DNA from 3 places in the Priestia sp. RMT2NF4 genome. Region 1 is predicted to be linked to each of the others. Evidence: riboswitches for the same ligand, from Rfam matches in the RefSeq annotation. Region 1 holds a riboswitch; each other region holds the start of a gene.

Region 1 (8,004 bases):
GGCTTTTGCTGAACAGCTTTCAGTTCATGAAATCCCTGGGAAGCCACCTAGACTCTTTTGGTTTAATGCCTTATTGACACTGTGCTTAATGACTTTCTTGATCATAGACATACTTCCTATTCCAATTTTATTTGCTATTGCTTTTGCCATTGCTTTATTTGTTAATTTTCCTCATCCAAAAGAACAGCAGGAAAGAATCTTAAGTCATGCAAACAGCTTTGTAATGGTTAGTACATTGGTTTTTGCAGCCGGAATTTTTACAGGCGTTTTTACGGAAACAAAAATGATGGATGCCATGGCAAATACTATTGTCAGCCTAACTCCTGAATGGCTGGGCTCTCACCTTCCCTTAGTTGTAGCAATAACGAGCCTTCCTCTTAGCTTTGTATTTTCACCTGATGCTTATTACTTTGGCATTTTACCTGTTATTAGCCATACAGCAGCTAATTTTGGTGTAGACCCTGTAGAGATAGGACGAGCAGCTTTATTGGGACATTCCACAACTGGGTTTCCTCTATCTCCTTTAGTACCCGCTACTTTCATTCTGATTGGGCTGGTTGAAGTAGATTTCGGCGAGCATCAAAAGTTTCTTTTCAAGTGGGCCTTTGGGACAACTATTATCATGACAATTACAGCCATTTTAACGAACGCTGTTTCCCTTTAGACTTCTACTATAAAAAAAGGAAGCCGACTACCATAAGGCAATCGGCTCACACATGTAGGATATTGATTTAACACTAACAAAGTACAACACAACAGTAGTAATTATATAATATATTTCATTATTTTGAAAGCGATTTCATATATATTTTTAAAAATATTTTGTTACTTGTTTTTTATAGAAAAGAACCACGTTTCAGCCAATTCGAAACGTGGTTCTTTTCTGTAAGGACTTGCCCTACAGGCTATAAATGTAAGTTACGTTCATTATAGCATGAGCCCATATACAGATTCCATGGTAATTACTGTATGATCTCGTTACTTTACGACTCGTTGTATTTTTCTGTCCATGTGCAGCGTATTCCATGGTTCGTCCTGTTCAGCTAGCCTTTTGATAAAGCCTTGTGAAGCCCAAAAAGGAATAGCGCCAGGTAAGAAAGGATGAGTATGCAGATACAGCGTGTCATAAAAATGACTTTGGGCAAATTGTTCAACTGCTTTTAACAGCTGCTGTCCAATGCCTAGACGCCGGTACGCTGGATCGACATAGCATTTTACAATCTCAGCTGCAGTTCTATGTTCATATCGCTCTTTTAATGCATGAAACCGTCCATCGTAAGCGTATAAACCAATGGTTCCAATTACTTGTTGATTTTCCGTAACAGCTGCAAAAAAAGCAGCGTCTTTCGCTTGAACGTAATGTTCATTAAAATGAAGCAAATCCACAGGAAGCTGATTTTTTTCCAGCATAGGAAATAGCTCATTCCGCATATTCATGACAAACTGAATCACTTCAGCATCCTTTTCTTTTACTTCTTTAATTTGATACATTTGTACTTCTTGCACGTTTACTGTCACATCCTTTTAGCGATCATTGTATACTTTTTCTTTTCTCTGCTTATGCTGCAATGTTAACTACGGCGTTACGTCTAAGTGCTGAGTCAGCATATAATACTCGCTTGGATTTGTTGTCCAGTTTTTCACTTTTTGATTATAAGCAACAACAATGTTTGGATGTACAATCGATGACGTCAGCATTTTTCTATTAATCAAAGCGGTTGCTTGTTTGGCTAACTGATCTCGTTTTGCGTCATCTACTGTTGAATTTAACTGTTCTATCATTTTTGTTAGCGTATCATCATTAATCCGGCTGGCATTTAAACCACCGCCGGGCAAATAGTTCGTACTTAAATAATAGCTGGCATCTCCTCTAGGTGCTGTGATAAGGCTGTACAATGCTAAATCCCAATCATCTTTTGCCATTACATATTCATCGCTATCTTCAACTAGGTGAATCTTAATAGTAATTCCTAACTCTTTGGCATTAGACTGTATAAGCTGAGCAATTAAAGGCAGTTCTGGCAAAGAACTGTATGTGACAAGAGAGAGCGATAGTGGCTTTCCATTTTTGATTGCTTTGTCATTTTTGATTTGATAGCCTGCTTTCTCTAAATATTTTTTAGCAGATGTCATACCTCTTTGCTCATTAGCAGTACTATCAGCAAAAGGAAATTGGGGTAAAAATGGACCTCCAGCCGCTGCCGCTTGATTGTTCATGATGCTGCTAACAATTTCTTTTCGGTTCAATAAGGTATCGATAGCTTTTCTTACATTTTCGTCTTTTAATGCGTCATTAGTTTGATTGTAAAGCAATAAATGGGTGCGCACACTAGGTACTCCACTTACTTTAAAAGACGGATCTGTTTGTAAAGTGCCCAAGCTTTCTAAAGGCGGGCGATAAATAATATCGGCTGTTCCAGATTGAAGAGCAGCAACTCGCGCATTAGCATCTTCGTTAAATCCAAAGATCGCACTTTTCAATTTCACTTTTCCACCCCAATAATTTTCATATCTTTCTAATTTTACTTGATTTCCTTGATCAAAAGACAAGACGCGAAATGGACCCGTACCAATGGGCTTCTTAGCTATATTAGAAGCATCAACATCTATAATAGCTGTATTTGGATGCACTAATTCAGAAGGAAATTTAGGCATTGTTTCTTTTAATGTAATTGTCAGCGCATGACTGTTCGCTTTCATTTCTTTAATATTTAAAGCGTTTTTCATCGCATAACTTTGGTCTATCGTTCTTTGAAGAGAAGACTTAACGGCATTTGCATCCAGCGCTTTTCCATTTTGAAACGTGATGTTCTTTCTTATCATAAATGTCCATGTAAGGCCGTTATCTTTCGTTTCCCACTTTTCAGCAAGCCAAGGCTTTATTTTTAAATCGTCGTTGATTTTAACAAGCGTCTCCCCTACTCCCCCACGAACTGCTGTATAATTATCGTCCGTATGAGGATCAAGCGTTGCAGATGTAAAATTAAATAAAAACGTCACACTTTTATCCGTTTTCTTTCTTTCTTTTATACTTACGCTCTCTTCATTAGGAGCGCAAGCAGTGAGGCAAAGTAACACGAGAAATATCATAGATACAAGTTTTTTATTATTTATCATTCATTTTTCCACCTTCTATTTTAATACACAAAAAAAAGCACTTCTAAAAAGAAGTGCTTGCCTTCACAACAAATTCAGATAAACGTATCCCTTGTTTATCGTATTTTTGATTCTGCCAAAACACCTCCCTATCCTCGTAGGTTATTGTGTGCTGCGATTTATGGCAGGTCTCCTGGCTTCAAGTCATTGCCTTATACCGCCTTCCCGTCTCTAAATAGACAGTGGCTTTTTGACATAAGGCTCCTTGTTACAGTGGCGGGACCGCTCCGGATTTTCACCGGATTCCCTTTTAAGGCAATTGAAAAACAATTGCCACCATAAAAGCTGGTTATTTAATTTAGTAGCGTGCTCTTGAAACTCTAGAAGTGGAAGCTGATGGTGAAATATCTTCATCATCAAATCCAGTGGCAATAACGGTTACCATCATTTCGTCCTTTAAATCTTCATTAATCACAGATCCAAAAATCATATTTAAGTCCTGATCAGAAGCGGACGTGACAATATCTGCTGCTTCCTGTACTTCGTAAAGACTCAGGCTGCTGCCGCTCGTAATGTTCAGCAGCACGCCTCTTGCTCCATCAATCGATGCATCTAGCAGCGGACTAGAAATCGCTTTTTTCGCTGCTTCAATTGCTCGATCTGATCCCGAAGCTCGTCCGATACCCATAAGCGCAAATCCTTGATTAGACATAATTGTTTTTACATCAGCAAAGTCAAGGTTAATCAGCCCCGGAACAGCGATTAAATCTGAAATACCTTGAATACCTTGGCGAAGAACATTATCTGCTTCACGGAATGCTTCAAGCATAGGTGTCTTTTTATCAACGATTTCAAGCAAGCGGTCGTTTGGAATGACAATAAGGGTATCTACCGATTCATTCATCGCAGTAATACCGCCTACTGCTTGCTTGGTACGTTTATTTCCTTCAAACTTGAAAGGGCGAGTAACTACTCCAATTGTTAAAGCATTTAGTTCACGGGCAATTTGGGCAATAACCGGAGCTGCTCCAGTACCAGTGCCTCCCCCCATGCCAGCTGTTACGAATACCATATCTGCGCCTTGCAGTACTTCTTGAATTTGCTCTCTGCTTTCTTCTGCAGCTTCTCTTCCTACTTCTGGATTAGCTCCTGCACCTAATCCTCGCGTTAATGCCGCACCAATCTGCATTTTCACATCTGCTTTAGATAAATTAAGCGCCTGAGCATCCGTATTAACGGCGATAAATTCTACCCCTTGTACACCATGTTCAATCATACGGTTAACGGTGTTATTTCCTCCACCGCCGACTCCAATTACTTTAATTCGCACTAATGGCGATACATCTGCATCAAATCCAAACATTCTAAGTTCCTCCTCAATGATCAAAATTACTTTCTCTTATTATCCGAAAAAACACGTGAAGAACCTTTTACTCCTATGTTTAACGCGTAACTGTTCTTTTGTTTTACAGATTTTATACATTTCTCTTTTAACCTTTAAATCTTTACATCTTTATGTAAAATTATTGTTGTTCTGAAGTTAGTACGCCGAACTCTTTTTTGGTTTTCCCACTCAAAACGGCATATAAGCTTATTGTATCATTCATTTGACAGATGTCTGTATTTAATTTTGAGTAAGATGTGACTAAGAGAATAATATTTTTATAGACAAAATGAGAAAAAGCCCTTAGAAATAAGGGCTTCTCTAGATAATAAACCATTTTATAATTTCCCAGTTAAGAATTGAGCTTCTCCCATACCAAAGCTCCAGTCAGCATTACCGTTTTCAACAATTGAAATCATAATGTCGCTTGGCTGAATTCCGCAGCTTTCTCCCAGCTCTTTTACAATTAATTTGTAAAGAGCTTGTTTTTGCTCTTCTGTTCGCTGTTTGCTCGTCACACTTATAATAACCAAATCCTTGCTTCTTTCAAAGCCAAGACCTGTATCTTCAATAATCATTTCATGAGCAGGATGCTGATGTACAATTTGATAACGATCGCGTTCTGGGACGCCAAAGGCTTCTAGCATCGCTCGATGAGTAGCGTCTAGTAATGTTTTTAACTCTTTTTCGTCTCTTCCTTCTATTACATCAAATCTAAGTAATGGCATACTAAGTAACCTCCAGCTTTTTGTCTAATGTATTATTGCTTTATCATATCACAACTATCATTTGTAAAAAAAAGATATGCTATTCACAATGTGCTCTCTAGTGAAAGAGACCTCAAACTCTTCAATAAAAGCTGAACCTAATAAAAAGAAATGAGCAGCATAACGGCTCATTTCATTAGTACAAAAATATTTATAATAAGAGCTAAAATACATACAGATACAATGGCAATGAGTACGTTCATCACAAGGTTTTGCGAGGATGTTTTAGCTTGTTTTTTCATATCAGCCCGACTCATCTGTTGCTTTTCATGATCACTTTTAGACATCACGTAGCCTCTCCTATTCATCAAAATGTCAGCAGTGTATAAATGATTTTTGAGAAACCTTGATCCAGTTCTTTTGTATAAACAGCAGCACATGCAGGTTACCATCAGTTATTTTAGCATGTTTTGTCAAATAAGTGGACTATGTAGCGCTTCAATTTAGTATTCACAGCCAAATATATTTAAATTCGTTGCTTTTCTCTTCTTTTCTCGCTATTGTTTGAGAAGAAGGATAATTAGATACGATAAAGGATGATACGATATTGAATAACCATACGCAGCTGCCTCAGTATATCTACACATACGCATGCAGCGAAGAGGAACTCTCACTATGTCAATTAGAGAGACGCTCTCTTTTTGAAATTGAAACTGAGAAACCTATCATAAAAAGCGCCGTTAAACTTGATCCAAGCAGAAGCCCTTTTATCAAAGAGCGATTAGATATTATGTATGAATCAGATGACCTTGCAGATATTTGCAAACAAGTAGAAGATATTGACCTTGGAAATCAAACATTTAAACTCATTTTTATGAAAATTAATGACTTGGAAAAAGATCAAAAAATAAGCTATAAAGGTCAGCGTGCGATTGAACGTGATGTGGGTTGGCATTTTGTAGCAGAAGCAGACTTGCATAACCCTGACCATTTGTTTGGAATTGTTCCATTTGAAGGACGCTGGTATTTTGGAAAATATCAAAAAAGCGAAGCTGTATGGCTGCATCATTTGAAGAAACCGCGTGAATACTCTACGGCACTCAGTACCCGCCTTGCAAGAGCTGTAGCTAACATTGCCGTTCCAAAGCCTGAAGGAATCAAAGCGATTGATCCATGCTGTGGTATTGGTACAGTCCTCGTAGAAGCTCTTTCAATGGGCATTGATATTGTAGGACGCGATATCAACCCACTTGTGACCGACGGATCTCGTGAAAATATTGCGCATTTCGGCTTAAAGGGTGATGTCAAAACCGGACCGATTTCGGATGTTACCACTCACTATGACGTAGCGATCATCGACATGCCTTACAATCTCTACACCCACGCGACGCCTGAAGATCAGCTTTCTATTTTAAAACACGCTCGCCGCTTTGCGGATAAAGTAGTCGTGATTACAGTAGACACGATTGACCATATGATTCATGAAGCTGGCTTTTCTATTTCAGATCGCTGCGTAGCGCGCAAAAGCGTATTTTCTAGACAAGTAGTTGTATGCGAATAAAAAAAGACACCAGTCTAACAGGCTGGTGTCTTTTGATTTACCACTCTTTAGGTTCATAGTCTAATTCTTTGAATAGCTGCGTACGCTCTTTTTTCGTTAAATCTCTCCATTGCCCAACAGGCAAGTTGTTTAAGTGAATATTCATAATACGCGTACGCTGAAGTCGGTATACTTCATATCCGAGCACTTCACACATACGGCGAATTTGACGATTTAAGCCCTGTGTTAAAATAATTTGAAACTCGTACTTAGACAGCTGTGTCACTTTACAAGGAAGCGTTTTTGTACCTAAAATTTTTACTCCCTCAGACATGTTTTTGATAAACTCGGGTGTAATCGGCTTATCTACTGCAACAATATATTCTTTTTCATGCTTGTTTTCTGCACGTAAAATTTCGTTAATAATATCGCCGTCATTTGTAAGTAAAATTAAGCCGTCTGAATCCTTATCTAGTCGTCCGACATGATGAATACGCAAAGGGTGATTGACTAAGTCAATGATGTTTCCCTTTACTTTTTTCTCACTCGTACTTGTAATGCCGACTGGTTTATTAAGTGCAATATATACATTATTTCGAGCAATCCGAAGCTGTTGGCCACTTACTCGAATATCATCGCCAGGCTTAACTTGATCTCCGATTTTTGCAACCTTTCCATTAACGGTTACTCTTCCTTCACTAATTAACTTATCTGCCCCGCGTCTTGACGCTTTGCCAGATTCGCTAATAAATTTATTCAGTCTCAGGTGAATCACAACCTTACATTTAAAAATTTTAAAATTTGTCTCTTCTATTAGAAACCGATATGTGTCAATTTCTATACCGTCCCTATCGTAACATGCTATACGCTTCTCGTCTTCTTTTAATTTCATTACTTGACTATATTTTTTTAACAGCAATAGAAGTATAGATCCAAAATACTTTGTAATCTTATTCTTAACATTTCAAGCAATGCTTACACCTGTCAAACTAACGTCAATCTCCACTTCTATGCAAGACCTAAACGTCTAGATTGACTGATCAGTATAGAGTTGCTACCATCAGGTTTTCTTATGCTTCCAGGAGGAGTAACGCTGGCTCTAACAGCTATGGTCGGAGGAAGTTTGTTTGATAAAATTGGATTTAAACCGCTGCTTTTAACAAGTTTAATTCTTTTAACGTTTATTTTAAGTTTGTTCACTACCATTTCAAGAGAAACAACTACGATGACTGCAGCTATTTTATACGCTGCCTTTACAATTGGCGTAGATTTAAGCA
Region 2 (8,004 bases), on a different contig from region 1:
TTTACCATCTCTTATCAAAAAGATGGAAGACTTCGGTTGTTCTAAATCGGTTACATCGTTTGTTATTCCAACAGGCTACACGTTTAATTTAGATGGTTCAACCATTTATCAGGCGCTGGCATCGCTGTTTATTGCTCAAATGTACGGCATTGACCTTTCCATTATGGATCAAATTCAGCTCCTTCTTGTGCTAATGTTAACCTCAAAAGGGATGGCTGGTGTACCAGGGGCATCGTTTGTAGTTGTACTTGCTACGCTTGAATCTATGGGCTTCCCTCTTGAAGGCATGGCATTTATTGCAGGAATTGACCGCATTCTTGATATGATGCGTACCACAGTTAACGTAGTAGGAAATGCTTTAGCTGCAATTGTAATGTCCAAGTCTGAAGGCGAATTTGATAAGCAAAAATCATTAAATTACACAAATGAATTAAAGAAATCAAACATAGCTTAAAACAAAAAAGCCGGGCAGCTGCCTGGCTTTTTTGTTTGGAGCTGCCTGTTATCTTTTTTGAAACATATGGTAAAATAAAAGAAATGAGAGACAAAGGAAGTGTCATAATGACGGAAACTGTTCAGTTAATTAAAAAGCTTGTTTCGATTCCCAGTCCTTCTGGAAATACAGAAAAGGTGATTTCATTTGTCGAAGACTATGTAAAAGAGCTAAATATTCAAACGTATCGCAATCGAAAAGGAGGCTTAGTCGCTACTATTCCCGGTAAAGATACGGATCATCACCGCATGCTGACGGCTCATGTCGATACATTAGGTGCTATGGTAAAAGAAATCAAACCGAGTGGACGTCTGAAAATCGACTTGATTGGAGGGTTCCGCTACAATTCCATCGAAGGAGAATATTGTGAAATCGAAACGTCAGCAGGAGAAGTATTTACAGGGACCATCCTTATGCATCAAACATCTGTTCATGTGTATAAAGATGCAGGTAAAGCTGAGCGAAATCAAGATAATATAGAAATTCGATTGGATGAAAAAGTACATAGCGCAGAAGATGTTCGCAGTCTTGGAATTGAAGTCGGCGACTTTGTTTCGTTTGATCCTCGTGTAGAAATAACAAAAAGCGGTTTTATTAAATCTCGTCATCTCGATGATAAAGCAAGCGTAGCTTTATTGCTTCAGCTCGTGAAAACAATTCAAGAAGAGCAGATCGAACTGCCATACACTACGCACTTTCTTATTTCAAATAATGAAGAAATTGGATACGGAGGAAATTCGAACATTACGCCTCAAACGGTAGAATACTTAGCGGTTGATATGGGTGCCATGGGAGATGGACAATCTACTGATGAATACACCGTGTCTATTTGTGTAAAAGATTCAAGCGGCCCATATCATTACGGTTTGAGAAAGCATTTGGTGGAGCTAGCTAAGCAGCATGATATTCAGTACAAATTAGATATTTATCCGTTTTACGGATCAGATGCTTCTGCTGCTATTCGTGCCGGGCATGACATCGTACACGGCTTAATTGGTCCAGGAATTGATTCTTCTCATGCGTTTGAGAGAACGCATCAAGATTCATTGAACCATACGTACAAGCTTCTTTACCACTATGTGCAATCGAACATGGTTCTGCTTTAAGAAAGGAATATTTAATTAGTGTATTTTTATGCAAAACAAAGAGCAGGACGGGACAGTGATGTCTGTACTTTCCTTTCCTAAAAAAGAAGCCGGCTGTCCGGCTTCTTTTTTTAATAAATACTATATATTTTTTTACTGGTGAAGCAACAGTTGGTAAAAAAAGCACCTTTTTTAAAGAGGTATAATACGGCTTAAACCTTTTGTACATTTTGTTCATTTACAGAAGTTAAAATGTTTTTAAATTTTTAAAAGTTTCTTGTGACAAGTTTTGTAGAATGGGTTTTCAAAAGGATATGGTTTCGTCATAATGTGGATATAGCGATCACTACAATAATCGGAGGCGAATCTTTTCATGTGGGTACTGACGGTATATGCTGGAAAAGAAATGAAAATGTTTGAATTTGAAACTGAAACGCAGGCGAGAGAAGCTTTTGCAAAAACAAATGGCTGTAAAGTTCTTTCAGAAGTCGTGTATTATAATGATCCTCATTTAACATTAGTAGCTATATAATGAAAAAACAAGAGCTGACTTTATGCTCTTGTTTTTTTATAGCTTCTTGTATCTTACGAAAAGAATAGAGTTGAAATAAAAAAAAATGTACGCTATGATATGGTAGTTACTTCTATTATTCTGATAGTTTAAAAGGTTCATATATATCAAACAGCAACAGTAAAGATGCCAAGAAGGCTTAATAGGGAAACTGGTGAAAGACCAGTACTGCCCCCGCAACTGTAAGTGTGGACGAACGAGTATAACCACTGTGGAAAAATCACGGGAAGGTTCTCAAGTAGAATGATACACAAGTCAGGAGACCTGTCTTTATTGTGAAGTTTCTATTTCTCCGGGGAGCGGGAAGGGAAACGTTGGCTTAAAGTGGCATTCGTGTACACTTTTATTCTGACGTTTTACCCGCTCGCATATTAGCGAAGCGGGTTTTTCTCGTAGCACAAAACTACATATCGTGCAAAAAAGGTGCGCAATGTTCACATTGCGTTAAATGGGAAGTCTGGTGTGAAGCCAGCGCGGTACCCGCCACTGTGAAGAGGAGCTGATTGCATATGCCACTGTATTCGGGAAGGCGCAATCAGGTGATGAATCGAAGTCAGGAAACCAGCCTTTTTCTAATGCGAAGCTTACCCTACGGGATATAGGTGGAAGTGCAAAAACTTAGTTTGAATTTTTCTGCGCCTCTATCATTGATAGAGGCGTTTTTTTAGTAAAGGAGCGAATAAGTGTGACGACGTGGAACTTAAATGGAACAAAACATCACGTATTGATTTGTAATGGAAGCAGCTGTATGAGAAAAGGTGGAGAAGAAGCCACGCAAGCTATTCGAAATAAAGTGACTGAACTGAATCTAGATGAAGCGGTTCACACAACCCGTACGCGCTGTAACGGAAGATGCAAAGATGCTCCTGTAGCTATCGTGTACCCTTCAGGAGATTGGTACAAGCAGGTCACTGAAAACGTAGCTCATCGAATTGTTGAAGAACATTTAGCAGGAGGCTGCAGCATAAAGGAATCACTTATTTATGAATATGATCAAAACGGTTTTGTTTCTCCGGAAAAGAGTGACTCCATAGAAGGAATTGACAAAGTAAAAAGTAACGCATAAAGGAGGAGCTAGCATGAAAGGTAAACTGTTAGTTATTGGATTCGGCCCAGGAAGCTTTGAACATATTACACAGCGAGCAAGAGAAGCCATTCAAGAAAGTGATATGATCATTGGTTATAAAACCTATGTGGAATTAATTCAAGGACTATTAACGAATCAGCAAATTATTAGTACAGGAATGACCGAAGAAGTAAGCCGTGCACAAGAAGCCGTAAAGCAAGCTGAAGCGGGAAAAACCGTGGCGGTCATTTCAAGCGGAGATGCAGGAGTATACGGAATGGCCGGCCTTGTGTATGAAGTGTTGATTGAAAAAGGATGGAAAAAAGAAACGGGCGTAGAGCTGGAAGTGATTCCTGGCATTTCGGCTATTAATTCATGCGCATCCCTCCTTGGGGCGCCCGTGATGCATGATGCCTGTACGATTAGTTTAAGTGACCACCTTACGCCTTGGGAGTTAATCGAAAAACGAATCGAAGCAGCTGCACAAGCAGATTTTGTAGTAGCTTTTTATAATCCGAAAAGCGGAAGACGCACAAGACAAATTGTGGAAGCGCAAAGGATTTTATTAAAATACCGTTCCCCCGATACGCCTGTTGGTCTTGTGAAAAGCGCTTATCGTGACCGCGAAGAAGTGGTAATGACCAATTTAAAAGACATGTTAAATCATGAAATAGGCATGCTGACTACCGTTGTTGTCGGAAATTCATCTACGTTCTTTTACGATGACTTAATGATTACACCGCGCGGGTATCAGCGGAAATATACCCTCAACCAAACAGAGCAGCCGCTAAGACCGCATCAGCGACTTCGAAAAGAAGCAGAACCATGGGCTCTTGATCAAGAGGAGACTGTAAAGCAAACGGCTTCAGCTATTGAAGATGTTCAGAATACAAAAGAAGAAAAAGCGGCTTCACGAGCTCTGGCAGAAGAAGCGCTTCAAGCAATTTTAGGTGAAACTACTTCACCGGTCGTACACCAGCCAATTGAGTCTATTTTTGAAGTGGCAGTTAGTCCAGGGCTTGCAAATAAGAAGTTTACGCCCGTTCAAATGACAACACTAGCAGAAGTTGTTGGTGAAAAAGGTACGATGGAGTATACGCCTGACCATCAAATCAAACTGCAAATTCCAACGGCTCAGCCAGATGTGATTATTAAAAAGCTCCAATCAGCTTCCTTTTTACTATCTCCAGTCGGAGACGTGTTTACAATTAAAGCGTGTGATTTTTGTGATGGAGAAAAAAGCGACGCCATCCCGCATACGGAACAATTACAAAAGCGTCTCGGTGGAATGGACATGCCAAAAGAGCTGAAGCTTGGTATTAATGGATGCGGTATGGCCTGTTACGGTGCTGTTCAAGAAGATATCGGCATTGTCTACAGAAAAGGTGCGTTTGACTTATTTTTAGGGGCTAAAACGGTTGGACGAAACGCCCATTCAGGTCAAATTGTGGCGGAAGGCATAGCGCCCGATGACATTGTTGAAATAGTGGAGAACATTGTCCATGAATATAAAGAAAAAGGTCATCCAAATGAGCGGTTTCATAAATTCTTTAAGCGTGTGAAGAATGTTTATGGATTCGACTATCAAGATATAACACCAAAAATAAAAGTAGAACCAGCTCCGTGTGGAGATTAAAAATGGGAGGGCATTATATGAAATCAGTTTTATTTGTCGGTCATGGAAGTAGAGATCCTGAAGGGAACGATCAAATTCGCGAGTTTATCTCGACTATGAAGCATGATTGGGACCCATCTATTTTAGTAGAAACGTGTTTTCTAGAGTTTGAACGTCCGAATGTAAGTCAAGGCATTGATACATGTGTGGCAAAAGGAGCGACAGATGTAGTTGTAGTTCCAATTATGCTCTTGCCAGCTGGCCACTCAAAAATACATATTCCGGCGGCTATAGATGAAGCTAAGGAAAAATATCCACACGTAAACTTCGTGTACGGACGTCCCATTGGCGTTCATGAAGAAGCCCTTGAAATTTTAAAAACGAGATTACAAGAATCAGGAGAAAATTTAGAAACTCCAGCTGAAGACACGGCTGTTATTGTCTTAGGGCGAGGAGGAAGCGATCCTGATGCAAACAGTGATTTATATAAAATTACGCGCCTTCTTTGGGAAAAAACAAACTACAAAATCGTCGAAACTTCTTTTATGGGCGTGACCGCTCCATTGATTGATGAAGGAGTGGAACGATGTTTAAAACTGGGCGCTAAAAAAGTGGTTATTCTTCCGTATTTCTTATTTACAGGAGTACTAATTAAGCGTTTGGAAGAAATGGTGAAGCAGTATAAAATGCAGCATGAAAACATTGAGTTTAAGCTAGCCGGCTATTTCGGTTTTCATCCAAAACTGCAGACAATTTTAAAAGAACGTGCTGAAGAAGGATTAGAAGGCGAAGTGAAAATGAACTGCGATACATGTCAATATCGCCTCGGCATTATGGAGCATATTGATCACCATCATCATCACGATCATGATCATGATCACGGGCACCATCACCACGATCACCATCATGACCATCACCACCATGAAGATAAGGTCGGCGAGTTAAAATGATTTTATTGTTAGCGGGAACTAGCGATGCACGTGCATTAGCTGTTCAAGTGAAAAAAGAAGGTTACGACGTTACGGCGACGGTTGTAACCGACAATGCAGCAATCGAATTACAGCGAGCAGAAGTGAAAGTGAAAATTGGACGTCTCACACAAGAAGATATGATGACTTTTATAAACGAACATGGTGTAAAAGCTATTGTGGATGCAAGTCACCCCTTTGCCGAAGAAGCATCTAAAAACGCCATCGGTGCGGCTGCTGAAACATCGATTCCTTACATACGCTATGAGCGGGCTTCGCAGGCTTTTACCTACGACAATATGACGATGGTTTCTACGTATGAAGAAGCAGCTGAAGTAGCAGCTGAGAAAAAAGGAGTTATTATGCTGACAACAGGCAGCAAGACGCTGCAGGTTTTTACAGAAAAGCTCCTTCCTCTTTCAGATGTACGGCTTGTTGCTCGTATGCTTCCAAGGCTGGATAATATGGAAAAGTGTCAGCAGTTAGGATTGCCGCAAAAAAATATTATTGCTATTCAAGGTCCGTTTACAAAAGAGTTTGATCAAGCGCTTTATAAGCAATACGGAGTGACGGTCATGGTCACAAAAGAAAGCGGAAAAGTTGGATCTGTGGATGAAAAAGTGGAAGCAGCTAAAGAGTTAGGCTTAGATATCATTATGATTGGGCGACCGAAAATTGAGTATGGGACCGTGTATTCCACGTTTGAAGAAGTGGTTCATGCTTTAGTAAACCAAACTAGGAGTTGATTGAGATGGATTTTCGTACAGAATTTAAACCGTTAACTGTTCAGCCTCAGCAAATTGAAGGAAAAAGTTTTGAAATGATTACAGAAGAGCTTGGACCTCATCCGTTTACAGATGAACAGTACCCAATTGTTCAGCGGGTAATTCACGCGTCTGCAGACTTTGAGCTTGGACGCAGTATGCTGTTTCATCCAGATGCGATTCAAGCAGGAATTAAAGCCATTCGCAGCGGCAAGCAAGTGGTTGCAGATGTACAAATGGTGCAAGTAGGAACAAACAAGCAGCGAATTGAAAAACACGGCGGTGAAATCAAAGTTTATATTTCAGATCCGGACGTAATGGAAGAAGCAAAGCGCTTAAATACAACGCGTGCAATTATTTCTATGCGAAAAGCAATTAAAGAAGCAGACGGCGGGATTTTTGCAATTGGGAACGCACCGACAGCGTTACTTGAGTTAATTCGTTTGATTAAAGAAGGAGAAGCGAAGCCTGGGCTTGTTATTGGTCTGCCGGTAGGGTTTGTTTCAGCGGCTGAATCGAAAGAAGAACTTGCCAAACTTGACGTGCCGTTTATTACAAACATCGGGCGAAAAGGCGGCAGTACGGTAACGGTTGCTGCATTAAATGCAATTTCAATTCTTGCAGATCAGGTGTAACGCATGAAGGAAGTACCAAAAGAACCTAAGAAACTCAGAGAAGGCTATACGACGGGCGCTTGTGCAACGGCAGCTACGAGAGCAGCTCTGCTTACGCTAATTTCAGGAGAAGTGCAAGAGGAGTCAACGATTTACTTACCTGTTGGTCGCTTTGCTACGTTTCATCTTGAAGAATGCGAGTATCGCACAAGCAGCGCTGTAGCCAGCATCATTAAAGATGCTGGAGATGATCCCGATGCCACGCACGGAGCGCTGATTATTTCTGAAGTTTCGTGGTGTAATGGTGCAGACATTATCATTGATGGAGGAGTGGGAGTAGGGCGTGTGACAAAGCCCGGTCTCCCAGTTCCTGTCGGTGAAGCAGCCATTAACCCTGTGCCAAGAAAGATGCTGAAAGAAACGGCTGAACAGCTTCTAGCCCAATACAACATACAAAAAGGCGTTAAGATTGTCATCTCGGTTCCTGAAGGAGAAGAAATGGCGAAAAAGACATTAAATGCGCGTCTAGGTATTTTAGGAGGCATTTCGATACTGGGGACGCGGGGAATTGTTGTTCCGTTCTCAACAGCTGCTTATAAAGCAAGTATCGTGCAGGCCATTAGCGTTGCTAAAGCGAGTAATTGTGAGCACGTTGTCATTACGACAGGGGGACGAAGCGAAAAATATGGAATGAAACAGTTCCCAGAACTTCCGGAAGAAGCATTTATCGAAATGGGAGATTTTGTTGGATTTACGTTAAAACAATGTAAAAAGCAAGGAATGAAAAAAGTGTCGCTCGTAGGCATGATGGGAAAGTTTTCAAAAGTC
Region 3 (8,004 bases), on a different contig from region 1:
TGGTTTCGTCTGCTCTAGGCGTAAGCACGGCTTACGATCACACCGTTTTATTTATTGGTGACCTATCTTTTTATCACGATTTAAATGGTCTGCTGGCAGCTAAGATGCATAATTTAAATTTAACCGTTGTGCTAGTTAACAATGACGGCGGAGGAATTTTTTCATTTTTACCGCAGTCAAAACAAGAAAAGCACTTTGAATTTTTATTCGGTACGCCAACTGGATTGAATTTTGAGCATGCCACTCGTCTGTATGATGGCACATTTTCTTCAGCAAGCAGCTGGGAAGAATTTCGACATGCAATGAACCATGCTTTCACAAAAGGCCGGTTACATGTTGTAGAGATTCGCACAACTCGTACAGAAAATGTAGAGACTCATCGCAGTTTGTGGAAACTTGTTTCCGAGGAAATAAATTTGTCAAACGGTGAGGAATAAGCAATGATGTATCAATTAAATGGTGTATCTTACTATGTGCACACCGAGGGAAAAGGAGAGCCGCTGCTGCTTCTTCACGGCTTTACCGGTTCTTCTCAAACCTGGCGTACCTTTATGAAGAAATTCGTTAAAGACTATCAAGTGATTGCTGTTGATATTATTGGTCATGGCCAATCAGCAGCTCCGAAAGAAATCAAACCATATTCAATGGAAGCAGTTGTTGAAGCACTGCATGAGCTGCTTCAACAGCTATCTCTATCACAGGTGAATGTAATTGGATATTCGATGGGAGGAAGGCTTGCTCTCTCATTTGCTCAGCGATATCCACACCTTGTGAAAAAGTTGGTATTAGAAAGCGCATCGCCTGGTTTAAAAACGCGAGAAGAACAAAAGCTAAGAAAAGAAAAAGATGAGCAGCTGGCGAGCCGCATTGTGAAAAATGGAATTGAAGAATTTGTGAACTTTTGGGAGGAAATCCCTCTTTTTCGTTCTCAAAAGCAATTGCCTAGCTATGTTCAAGAAGCGGTGCGTCAAGAAAGACTTTCGCATACAGAAATCGGCCTTTCCAACAGTTTGAAAGGAATGGGAACAGGAGTCCAGCCGTCCCTTTGGGAGAAGCTGGACGATCTGTTGATGCCGGTTTTGCTTATTACAGGAGAAGTAGATCAAAAGTTTTGTTTAATTTCCAAAGAAATGCAAACATTAATACCAAATGCTACTTCTAAAATTATTTTAGGGACAGGCCATGCAATTCACGTGGAACAACCCGAGATTTTTGGTAGAATAGTAAGTGAGTTCTTAGCTACTACATAATTAGGAGGAAATAAAGATGACAGTTGAATGGACATCAGTACGTCAATATGAAGACATTTTATACGAAACATATAACGGAATCGCTAAAATTACGATTAACCGTCCGGAAGTGCACAATGCATTCCGTCCAAAAACAGTAATGGAATTGATCGATGCATTTGCTTATGCTCGTGACGATGCAAGCGTTGGAGTAATTGTATTAGCAGGTGCTGGGGATAAAGCATTTTGCTCAGGCGGAGACCAAAGAGTTCGCGGTCACGGCGGCTATGTAGGAGAAGATGAAATTCCACGTCTAAACGTTCTAGATTTACAGCGTTTAATTCGCGTAATTCCAAAGCCGGTTGTTGCAATGGTATCAGGCTATGCAATTGGTGGAGGCCACGTTCTTCACGTTGTATGTGACTTAACAATTGCAGCGGATAACGCAGTCTTTGGACAAACAGGTCCTAAAGTTGGAAGCTTCGATGCAGGATATGGCTCTGGTTACTTAGCTCGCATCGTAGGCCATAAGAAAGCACGTGAGATCTGGTTCTTATGCCGTCAGTACAACGCTCAAGAAGCACTAGACATGGGATTAGTAAACACGGTCGTTCCATTAGAGCAGCTTGAAGCTGAAACAATTCAATGGTGTGAAGAGATGTTAGAAAAAAGTCCAACCGCTCTTCGTTTCTTAAAAGCAGCATTTAATGCTGATACGGACGGCTTAGCTGGTATCCAGCAATTTGCGGGTGACGCAACGCTTCTTTATTACACAACGGACGAGGCAAAAGAAGGTCGCGATGCATTTAAGGAAAAACGCAATCCAGACTTCCAACAGTTCCCACGTTTCCCTTAAAAAGCTGAAACAGCTTGGTGATTATCATCAGGCTGTTTTTTCAATTTGATTTAGTTAATTAGTATAAAAAGGAGAGAAATTTATGAGTGGCCAAACGATTCCTAATGGGCTTATGCAAAGAGCATATTTGACGCCAAACCGAGTGGCGGTAGAAACACTGCAAACGTCGCTTACTTTTCAAGAGCTTCATAAGCGTGTTCAAAAAGTAGCGCAGCAGCTTTCGTTTAACGGTGTAAAGCAAGGTGATACCATTGCTTTATGCATGAAAAACAGCGTGGAGTTTATTGAGATTTTACATGCGGTTTCTTATATTGGCGCTCGGGTGCTGCTCGTCAATACGCGTTTGACAAATGAAGAAATCAATTATCAGCTAACAGATGCAAACGTGTCGTTGCTTATTACGGATGAAGCATTTTTAACGAGAGAGTTCCAAAGTTCCATTACTCAGCTTCCTTTATCTTCTTTAAAAAGTTCTCCAGAAACAGAAACGTATTTTCAGAAAACGTGGAATCTCGAGGAGACGTTCACCATTATGTATACGTCTGGAACAACAGGTAATCCAAAAGGAGTGCTGCAGACATATGGAAATCACTGGTGGAGTTCCATTGGTTCAGCGCTTAATTTAGGATTAAATGAAAAAGACTGCTGGCTTATAGCGGTTCCTTTGTTTCATATTAGCGGATTATCCATTTTAATGCGGAGCGTCTTTTACGGAATGAAAATCATTTTAGAAGAACGATTTGAAGCAAGAGCGGTGAATGAAGCCATTGAAAACAAAGGAGTAACAATTATTTCGGTTGTCACTTCCATGCTATCGAATATGCTGGATGAATTAGCTGAACGTAAATACCCAAATACATTTCGCTGTATGCTTTTAGGAGGAGGACCCGCACCGCTTACTATTTTAGAGGCTTGTGTGAATAAAGAAATTCCTGTTTATCAAACGTATGGAATGACAGAAACATCTTCACAGTTCGTTACGCTTTCACCTGAAGATAGTTTGCGAAAACTGGGATCAGCAGGTAAACCATTATTTCCGTGTGCAATGAAAATTGTAGATGAGAATGGAAATGAAACACGTGAAGCAGGAGAAATCATTGTTAAAGGTCCAAATGTTACAAAAGGATATTTAAATAAACCTGAAGCTACTAAAAAAGCCCTTCAACAAGGCTGGTTCTATACAGGAGATATCGGGAAAGTGGATGAAGAAGGTTTTCTATATGTATTAGACAGACGTTCGGACCTTATTATTTCAGGTGGAGAAAATGTATATCCAGCTGAAATTGAAAATGTTTTGTTGAAGCATCCCGCTGTTAAAGAGGCCGGTGTAACGGGAGTAGCCGATGGAAAATGGGGACAAGTTCCTGCAGCATGCATTGTTATAAACGAAGACGTTTCAGATGAAGAGTTATCTTTACACATTCAACAATTTTTAGCAAAGTACAAACTTCCAAAGTATTTCGTTCGAGTAGAGGAGCTGCCGCGAACGGCCTCTAATAAAATCATACGCCGGAAGCTATCATCGTTCATACAGAAAGGAATTTAATCGATGATTATCAAAAAAGTACATCTTTATAAAATTGACATGAAGCTTCTTTCTCCTTTTTCAACAAGCTATGGTACGGTCCAGGATCGAGAATTGATTTTGCTTGAAGTAGAAGATGAAAAAGGATTTACAGGATGGGGAGAAGTCGTTGCTTTTTCATCTCCTTGGTATACGGAAGAAACGATTCAGACATGTTTTCATATGTTAGACGATTTTTTAATTCCTTCGCTTCTTCACCAGCAGCTTCAAAAACCAGAGGATGTTCAAAAGTTATTCAAACCTCTAAAGCGGAACAACATGGCTAAAGCAGCTTTGGACTGTGCTGTATGGGATTTGTATGCAAAGCGCCAAAATAAGCCCTTAGCTGAAGTAATTGGCGGAGTAAGGCCTGCTGTAGAAGCTGGAGTGGTAGTTGGCTTAAATGATATTTCCATCATGAAAGAACAAATAAAGACTTATATGAAAGATGGTTATAAGCGCTTTAAAGTGAAAATTAAGCCAGGCGCTGACTATGAGCTACTGAAACAAATTCGAGATGAATTTCCAAGCATTCCTCTTATGGCTGATGCCAATTCAGCCTATACGTTAAGCGATAGTGATTCATTGAAAAAACTAGATGAATTGAATTTAATGATGATCGAACAGCCGTTAAGTTCGGATGATATCCTTGATCATCGATTATTACAAAAGCAAATGAAGACGCCGATTTGCTTAGATGAAAGCATTGTGAGCTATGAAGATGCACGTCATGCAATCGAACAAAAAAGCTGCAAGATTATCAATGTGAAAATCGGTCGAGTTGGCGGAATGTCTGTAGCAAAAAAAATTCATGATTTATGCTCCCTACACGGTGTAAGGCTTTGGGTTGGCGGAATGTTAGAAGCCGGGATTTCACGAGCTCATAACATCGCCCTTGCCACACTGCCTTCTTTCACGATACCAGGTGACATTTCTGCGTCGTCTCGCTATTGGGAAAAAGATATTATTAAGCCCGAAGTAGAGGTAGAAGCCGGAGTAATAAAGGTGAAGGAAAAACCGGGGATCGGATACGATATTGATAAAAAGTTTATCAAAACAATCACAGCATTTGAAAAAGAATACAAATAATTAAAAACCGTTTTTTATGAAAAACGGTTTTTTTATTGATGTTGGCAATGTTTAGTAGAAAAATAGGACAAATTTTTTAAAAAGAGCACATTGTTCCATCAAGCGTGTCAAAACATGTTATGATGGAGTAGTTTGATGAAAAAAGTCGAAGGATTTTATCGTAAAAAACAAAATTATTTTTGAAAATAGGTTGATAGTTTTCTAAGTTGTCCTATATAATGTGTTTATAACATAACACAATATGTTGTTTGTTAAACAATAATAAAATACTATATTTTGTGTTTTCCAGTGAAAAAGGTGTCTGATAAAAAGACTTAAAAGGGAATTTGGTGAAAATCCAAAGCTGTCCCCGCAACTGTGAATGCTGATGAAATAAGGAGATCCACTGTGAGTAAACATCATGGGAAGGCCTTAAAGTAAAAAGAAGCATAAGTCAGGAGACCTGCCTTTTTTATGTCGTTTTATCTTCTTCGGGAGGTGAGAGGGTAGAGCGAGGATTGAGAAAAGACTTAGTGTCTTCTTCTATCTTCGTTCTATTCGCTCACCGAGGTACGGTGAGCGATTTTTTATTTTGAAGTGAAGAGAGGAGCCATATTTATGGTGAATACATTAAAGCCTACAATTCTACATGAATTAACTGCATATATTGAACGTTTAAAAAAAGAATTTACGCAGCTTGATTTTTCTTTGTATGAGGAAAAGGTTATTCAAACTGTTACAGTAAAGGAAAATATGACGGACGAAAAGGTTGCAAACGTACTAATTTTGGCAGCCCTAGAGCGTATTTCAATGGAAGAACCAGATTGGACGTACGTGGCGGCAGACGTCTACTTAAACGAACTATATCGAAAAGCAGCGGACAACCGAGGTTATGATAAAAAAGAGAAGTACGGTTCGTTTTATCAGCTTATTCAAGAACTAACAAAAATCGGCATTTATAATAAACAGCTATTAAAAACATATACAGAAGAAGAAATTAATGAAATTGCTTCAGTCATTATTCCTGAACGCGATCGTTTATTTACATACATTGGATTGCTGACATTAGCAGATCGCTATTTAGCGACATCACATGATAAGCGTGTATACGAATTACCGCAAGAACGTTTTCTTATCATTGCTATGACGCTGATGTCTCAAGAAAAGAAAGAAAATCGAACAGCATTAGTAAAAGAAGCGTACTGGGCGCTTTCTAGTCTATATATGACGGTTGCCACACCAACACTCTCAAACGCAGGAAAGAGCTACGGACAGCTATCTAGCTGCTTTATTGATACGATTGATGACAGCTTACGCGGTATTTATGATAGCAATACAGATTTGGCCACGCTTAGTAAAAATGGAGGCGGAATTGGTGTCTACCTCGGTCATATTAGAAGCCGAGGAAGTGATATAAAAGGTTTTAAAGGCGTATCATCAGGAACAATTCCATGGATGAAACAGCTAAATAATACGGCTGTAAGTGTCGATCAGCTAGGTCAACGACAAGGAGCTATTGCCGTATATTTAGACGTTTGGCATAAAGACATTTTTTCATTCTTAGACGCGCGTTTGAACAATGGTGATGAACGCCAGCGCACGCATGATTTATTCACTGGCGTATGTTTGCCAGATTTGTTTATGGAAAAAGTAGAAGCACGTGAAGACTGGCACTTATTCGATCCTCACGAAGTTCGTACGCTGATGGGCTACTCGTTAGAAGATTTTTATGATGAAGAAGAAGGCAGCGGTTCGTTCCGCACTCGTTACGCTGAGTGTGTAAACAATGAACAGCTTTCAAGAGAAACAGTGCCTGCTATTGAGATCTTCAAGCGCATTATGCTTTCGCAGCTTGAAACCGGAACTCCTTATATGTTCTATCGTGATACGGTTAACCGAGCTAATCAAAACCGACACGCGGGCATGATTTACTGCAGTAACTTATGTACAGAAATCACGCAAAACCAAAGTACAACGGTCGTAACAGAGGAAATTACGGAAGACGGAAAAATTATTATTACAAAGAATCCGGGCGATTTTGTTGTATGTAATCTTTCTTCTATTAACTTAGCGAGAGCCGTAACTGAAGATGTACTTGAACGTTTAATTCCAATTCAAGTACGCATGCTTGATAATGTTATTGAGTTAAATGATTTGCCGGTACTTCAAGCAAAGCTAACGAATCAAAAGTACCGCGCAGTAGGGCTTGGCACATTTGGCTGGAACCATTTGCTTGCCTTAAAGAAAATAGCATGGGAGACAGGTGAAGCGGTAGCATATTGCGATGAATTGTATGAACAAATTTCTTACTTAACCGTGCAGGCAAGCATGAACTTAGCTAAAGAAAAAGGCGCATATCCATTATTTAAAGGCTCAGATTTTGAGTCAGGCGCTTATTTTGAAACACGTGAATACACGAGCGAAGCGTGGAGTGAACTGCGTAGCGAAGTTCAAAGCAATGGGATAAGAAATGGATATTTAATGGCTGTAGCACCTAATTCATCAACATCTATTATCGCGGGTTCTACGGCAAGTATTGATCCGATTTTCCGTAAGTTTTATTCAGAGGAAAAGAAAAACTATAAAATCCCAGTGACGGCACCAGATTTATCGCCAGCAACAAACTGGTATTATAAGTCCGTTTATTTAATTGATCAGCACTGGAGCATTAAGCAAAACGCCAAGCGCCAGCGTCATATTGATCAATCTATTTCATTCAATTTATATGTACAAAATGATATCCGAGCAAAAGAGCTGCTGGATCTTCATATGACGGCATGGAAAGAAAAATTAAAAACGACCTATTACGTACGTTCAACATCAAGTGAAGTCATTGAAGAATGTGAAAGCTGTCATAGTTAAAAGGAGTGAATAATTGATGACAAGCATGTTAAAACGAGAATTAATGAACGAAACAGCTCCGAACCGTTCGACAGGAATCATCAACGGCAAGAGCTCCAATATTCTAAACTGGGATGACGTCCGATTTTCATGGGCGTTCCCTAAATACAAGCGTATGCTAGCTAATTTCTGGACGCCGTTTGAAATTAATATGGGGCAAGATATTAAACAGTTCCCTCAGTTAACCGCTGACGAACAAGAGAGCTTTCTAAAAATTATTGGCCTGCTGGCGCTACTGGACAGTATTCAATCAGATTATGCTAGCAAAGTAGCTGACTATGTAACCGATTCTTCGATTAACGCTCTAATGATTATTTTAGCGCAGCAAGAAGTGGTTCATAATCATTCGTATTCATATGTTTTATCAAGTCTTGTACCAAAAGGAA

What was found. Region 1 has a riboswitch for cobalamin ahead of nikA (nickel ABC transporter substrate-binding protein). Riboswitches for the same ligand answer to the same signal wherever they lie in the genome.
Region 2: another riboswitch for cobalamin. It lies ahead of ACMX9J_RS03960 ((2Fe-2S) ferredoxin domain-containing protein); the one in region 1 lies ahead of nikA (nickel ABC transporter substrate-binding protein).
Region 3: another riboswitch for cobalamin. It lies ahead of ACMX9J_RS17655 (ribonucleoside-diphosphate reductase subunit alpha); the one in region 1 lies ahead of nikA (nickel ABC transporter substrate-binding protein).

What each region holds. Positions count from the first base shown of each region.
Region 1 covers NZ_JBLQZO010000008.1:30,149-38,152, reverse strand. Annotated here, with positions in the region: gene ACMX9J_RS23675 (CitMHS family transporter) at 1-664, shown strand, start outside; gene ACMX9J_RS23670 (GNAT family N-acetyltransferase) at 979-1,506, opposite strand; gene nikA (nickel ABC transporter substrate-binding protein) at 1,576-3,117, opposite strand; cobalamin riboswitch at 3,262-3,452, opposite strand; gene ftsZ (cell division protein FtsZ) at 3,455-4,459, opposite strand; gene ACMX9J_RS23655 (tautomerase family protein) at 4,819-5,208, opposite strand; gene ACMX9J_RS23650 (hypothetical protein) at 5,376-5,534, opposite strand; gene ACMX9J_RS23645 (TRM11 family SAM-dependent methyltransferase) at 5,795-6,748, shown strand; gene rluF (23S rRNA pseudouridine(2604) synthase RluF) at 6,786-7,502, opposite strand; gene ACMX9J_RS23635 (MFS transporter) at 7,779-8,004, shown strand, end outside.
Region 2 covers NZ_JBLQZO010000001.1:777,149-785,152, reverse strand. Annotated here, with positions in the region: gene ACMX9J_RS03975 (cation:dicarboxylate symporter family transporter) at 1-454, shown strand, start outside; gene ACMX9J_RS03970 (M42 family metallopeptidase) at 562-1,599, shown strand; gene ACMX9J_RS03965 (hypothetical protein) at 1,952-2,110, shown strand; cobalamin riboswitch at 2,257-2,436, shown strand; cobalamin riboswitch at 2,554-2,734, shown strand; gene ACMX9J_RS03960 ((2Fe-2S) ferredoxin domain-containing protein) at 2,835-3,215, shown strand; gene cobJ (precorrin-3B C(17)-methyltransferase) at 3,229-4,851, shown strand; gene ACMX9J_RS03950 (sirohydrochlorin chelatase) at 4,869-5,780, shown strand; gene cobK (precorrin-6A reductase) at 5,777-6,544, shown strand; gene ACMX9J_RS03940 (precorrin-8X methylmutase) at 6,550-7,197, shown strand; gene ACMX9J_RS03935 (cobalt-precorrin-5B (C(1))-methyltransferase) at 7,201-8,004, shown strand, end outside.
Region 3 covers NZ_JBLQZO010000004.1:13,281-21,284, forward strand. Annotated here, with positions in the region: gene menD (2-succinyl-5-enolpyruvyl-6-hydroxy-3-cyclohexene-1-carboxylic-acid synthase) at 1-437, shown strand, start outside; gene menH (2-succinyl-6-hydroxy-2,4-cyclohexadiene-1-carboxylate synthase) at 441-1,250, shown strand; gene menB (1,4-dihydroxy-2-naphthoyl-CoA synthase) at 1,267-2,085, shown strand; gene ACMX9J_RS17645 (o-succinylbenzoate--CoA ligase) at 2,168-3,631, shown strand; gene menC (o-succinylbenzoate synthase) at 3,635-4,738, shown strand; cobalamin riboswitch at 5,017-5,203, shown strand; gene ACMX9J_RS17655 (ribonucleoside-diphosphate reductase subunit alpha) at 5,336-7,579, shown strand; gene ACMX9J_RS17660 (ribonucleotide-diphosphate reductase subunit beta) at 7,596-8,004, shown strand, end outside.